One region of the Cellvibrio sp. BR genome, then DNA from elsewhere that is predicted to be linked to it. Evidence: predicted binding sites of a transcription regulator. Region 1 holds the regulator's gene; the other holds the start of a gene.
The links. The regulator FliA, encoded in region 1, starts transcription of late flagellar genes. The targets are predictions, from matches to a motif close to TAAAGTTATNNNNNNNNCGGCCGATANCC.
Positions count from the first base shown of each region.

Region 1 (2,205 bases):
ACCAGTACAAGTTATCGCTGTGTCCGGCGGTAAAGGCGGAGTAGGTAAGAGCAATATTTCCGTCAACCTGAGTATTGCCCTGGCTGAATTGCGCCGTCGAGTTGTACTGCTCGATGCTGATTTAGGCCTCGCCAATGTGGATGTATTGCTCGGCATTCGCGCCACCCATACCCTTGCGGATGTTCTCGCCGGCACTCATTCGCTCAGCGATGTGTTGGTCACTGGCCCCGCCGGTGTAAAAATTGTTCCAGCATCCTCGGGTGTACAGCGTATGGCGGAGTTGAGCAGCGCCGAGCATGTGGGGCTTATCAATGCCTTCAATGAACTTTCCGATCAAGTGGATATTTTGGTGATAGACACGGCCGCGGGTATCTCGGATACCGTGGTTAGTTTTGTGCGCGCCGCCAACGAAGTCATTATTGTCGTGTGCGATGAACCTTCTTCCATCACCGATTCCTACGCCCTTATCAAATTATTAAACAAAGAATATGGAATGCAGCGCTTCCGTGTGGTCGCCAATATGACGCGCACCCAACAGGAAGGCATGAATATGTTCAACAAACTCAATACCGTTTGTGAGCGCTTTCTGGATGTCACACTCCAGTTTGTAGGCCAAATTCCCTTTGACGAAAATGTGCGTAAAGCCGTGCAAAAACAAAAAGCCTTGTTGGAGTTTGCCCCTGCCTCCAAGGCGGCAGTGGCAATACGTGCGTTGGCCCAAGCAGTCGATAAATGGCCGCTGCCATATTCTCCCACCGGGCGCCTGGAGTTTTTTGTCGAGCGCTTGTTGCAGGCCGCGAATGCGCGTTAGCAATATCCGCATACGCAGTTGCATAGACATTGGTGTGTGACTAGCGTTATGAATCGCTACTCACGAGAAAGTGAGGCAGGGTTGCCAATAATCACGGCAGTTTTTGCTAAACAAAAGGTGTTCGATGGCCGCAGTCAATGGTTTAGCCATGTACGATAAAAAGACCTTGCTCGATGCGCAAATCAATGTTGAAGACTTTGCTCCGCTGGTAAAGCGCATTGCTTACCACATGATGATGCGTATGCCTGCGTCTGTGCAGGTAGATGATCTGATTCAAGCGGGCATGATTGGCTTGATCGAAGCATCACAAAAATACGATGCATCCCGCGGTGCCAGTTTTGAAACCTATGCCGGTATTCGCATTCGCGGAGCAATTGTTGATGAAATGCGTCGTGGCGATTGGGTGCCCCGCTCAGTGCACCGCAATGCGCGCCGTGTTGCGCGTGCCGTTGCCGCCGTCGAGGCGCGTACCGGGCGCGATGCGACCGACGCCGAGGTCGCTGCTGAACTAGAGGTATCGCTGGAAGAATATTTTGAAATGCTGCAAGACTCCAACGGTAGCCGATTATTCAGTTACGAAGAGACCTTCGGCGAAGAAGACAGCAATATCGACGCGTCCGAACACAGCAGTGCTTTTGTTAGCCCGTTTGAAGGGGTTCAGCGGGATGGGTTAAAAAAAGCCTTGGCCGAGGCGATTGCCTTGCTTCCCGAACGTGAGCGCATGGTGCTCGCCCTCTATTACGATCAGGAATTAAATCTCAAAGAAATTGGCTTGGTGCTTGGTGTTAGTGAATCCCGGGTTAGTCAGATTCACAGCCAGGCAGCCGCGCGTTTGCGCCACCGCCTTGGTGGTTGGCAGCCCGCGTAAACTGGGTGAAAAACAGCTAAGGGCAGTGTGGTTTGCTCGCCGTTGCCAGCAGAATCGCAAATTAGTCTGTAAATACAACAATTTGCGCTATGATTTGCAGTAAAAGTTGAAGATTTACGCGCCGCCACTGGCCGAAGCTTTAACTCCTACTAGACTATGAATTAATAAAATTCCCTTCTGGGTAATTGGAGGTTGCGTTGGATAAGAACATGAAAATCCTGATTGTTGATGACTTTTCAACAATGCGGCGGATCATCAAAAACTTGCTGCGGGATTTGGGGTTTTCCAATACCCACGAAGCAGACGATGGCGTAACGGCATTGCCGATGCTCAAAAATGGCGATTTCCAGTTCCTGGTCACTGACTGGAATATGCCGGGCATGACCGGTATCGATCTGCTCAAAGCGGTACGTGCAGACGAAAAGTTGCGCACCTTGCCAGTATTAATGGTGACCGCAGAAGCTAAGCGCGATCAGATTATTGAGGCAGCTCAAGCTGGCGTAAACGGCTATGTCGTTAAGCCATT
Region 1 covers NZ_JH668201.1:384,238-386,442, forward strand. The annotation lists gene O59_RS06900 (MinD/ParA family protein) at 1-811, shown strand, start outside; gene O59_RS06905 (RNA polymerase sigma factor FliA) at 936-1,679, shown strand; gene cheY (chemotaxis response regulator CheY) at 1,877-2,205, shown strand, end outside.

Region 2 (2,205 bases), 110 kb from region 1:
ACCGAGCGTAAAAAGGTTGAACAACTTAAAGCAGAATTTATCTCCACCGTCAGCCATGAATTGCGCACTCCATTAACGTCCATCAAAGGTGCATTGAGCGTGGCGCTGAATGGTGGTGTTGGTGTTTTGGATGAAAAGCTGGCACAGCTCTTGTCTATTGCGGCAACCAATGCGGATCGCCTGTCGCGTTTGGTTAATGACATTCTGGATATCGATAAACTGGAATTTGGTAGTGCCAATTTAACCATTGATGTGCATGAGGTGTATCCACTCTTAAAGCAGGCTGTGGAACAACACCTTGCTTATGCGGAGCGTTATGCTGTGCATTTGCAGCTCGATCTGCCCGATGAATCTTTAATAGGGCTCAAAGCAAAATTAGATGGTGATCGTTTTTTGCAGGTCATGTCCAACCTGATTTCCAATGCGATCAAATTTTCTTATCAGCATAATCCTGTGCAGATCCGCATGACCAAAGAAGCGCATCGCATTCACATTGAGGTAATTGATAAGGGGCAGGGAATACCTGCGTCTTTCCATCAGCGTGTATTTACCCGTTTTGCCCAGGTGGATTCATCGGATACCCGTAAGCGGGATGGCTCAGGCCTGGGGTTGAGTATTACCAAGGCGTTGGTTGATCGTATGGGTGGTACAATTGACTATGTGTCCGAGGTAGGAAAAGGCACTACTTTTTATATCACTTTGCCCATTTATAACGATTGATTTAATGGGCCTATTGTTCGTGCTGGCCTGTTTTATGCTTTGTTATTAAAAATCAGGTTTTTTGAGAAATAGCGGCAAAACCGGCTAAAGTTTACCCATTCGTTGCCGCTAACCTATGCGAAGCGGTAATTTTTTGGTGTGGAGGTATCTATGGTGACCAGTACATCCAGTACGACAAACAACAACGGATCAATAGGTTCTAGCATTGTCAGTGCGTTAGGGTCTGGCTCTGGTATCGATAGTAATAAGCTCGCTGACCAGCTTACCGAAGCGAACAAGATGGTTCAGGCACAGCGCTTGACCAGTCAAAAGACACTTCTGCAAACCCAAATTTCAGATTATGGCCTGTTGCGCAGCTCGCTTGCGAAGCTGGAAACCGCTGCCGCCGCGCTTGGTAGCGCCGATACATTTAATGCCAAAGCCCTGTCCGTTCCAGATACCAGTTTGATTGGCATTACCAAGCTGGATTCAAAGGCTGTGGCGGGTAGCTATCAGTTAAAAGTCGAGCAAGTTGCTCAGGCTCAATCCCTCAGCTCTGCCAGTTTTGCGGCTATGACGAGTCCGGTTGGTAAAGGCACTTTGACCATTCGTTTGGGGGATTGGAATGCAGGAAACACCGCATTCACCGTGGATTCCACCAAAACCGGTGGAACCATCACCATTGATGATTCCAATAACTCGCTGACTGGTCTGCGTGATGCGATCAACGCTGCCGATATTGGTGTATCGGCAAGTATTGTTAGTGATGGCGGTTCTTACAGGCTGTTGATGACTGCCAGTACTGGCGCTAAAAACGAAATCGAAGTTGTTGCAACAGAAGATCCGGCTGCCGTTGGGCTTGCCGCATTTAACTTTAACGAGACCACTAAAAACCTGACTCAGCAACAAGAGGGGCTGGATGCACAAATTCGTGTAAATGGGTTATTGGTAAGTCGCGAATCCAACCAGGTGAAAGATGTCATCGATGGTTTGGAGTTTGATTTGTTCACCAGCTCAACCACTGAAACCATTAGTTTGGTCATCTCTGAAGACAAATCGGTCGCCGAACAAACCATCCGTGATTTTGTTCAGGCATACAATACCTTCAAGGCTGAAGTTGATGTACTTGTCGGTTTTGATGCTGAATTGGATGATTTTGGCAGTTTAAAAAGTGATCCTCTCGCTAAAAATTTGATGCAAAGTATCCGCAATGTATTAACGAATGCGGTTCCTGGAATCGGTGAGGGTTTTAGTACATTGTCAAATTTAGGTATTCGTACTGAACTGGATGGCACTCTCAAAATATATGAAGACGACAGCACAGGGTTCCGCGCGGCCATAGACGATAACTTTGAGTTTGTGCGCGACTTATTTGTGCCTAAAGCTTCTTCGTCGGTTTCAAATATCGATGTCACTAAATTCTCGGCAAGAAGCCAGCCGGGTTCTTATGAGGTAGTGATTACCCAACAACCATCAAAGGGTACCTTAACTACAACTGATCCCGTT
Region 2 covers NZ_JH668201.1:496,111-498,315, forward strand. The annotation lists gene O59_RS07390 (CHASE domain-containing protein) at 1-720, shown strand, start outside; gene fliD (flagellar filament capping protein FliD) at 871-2,205, shown strand, end outside.
Region 2: a site for FliA is predicted at 806-834, ahead of fliD (flagellar filament capping protein FliD). Genes of this name have one in related genera too.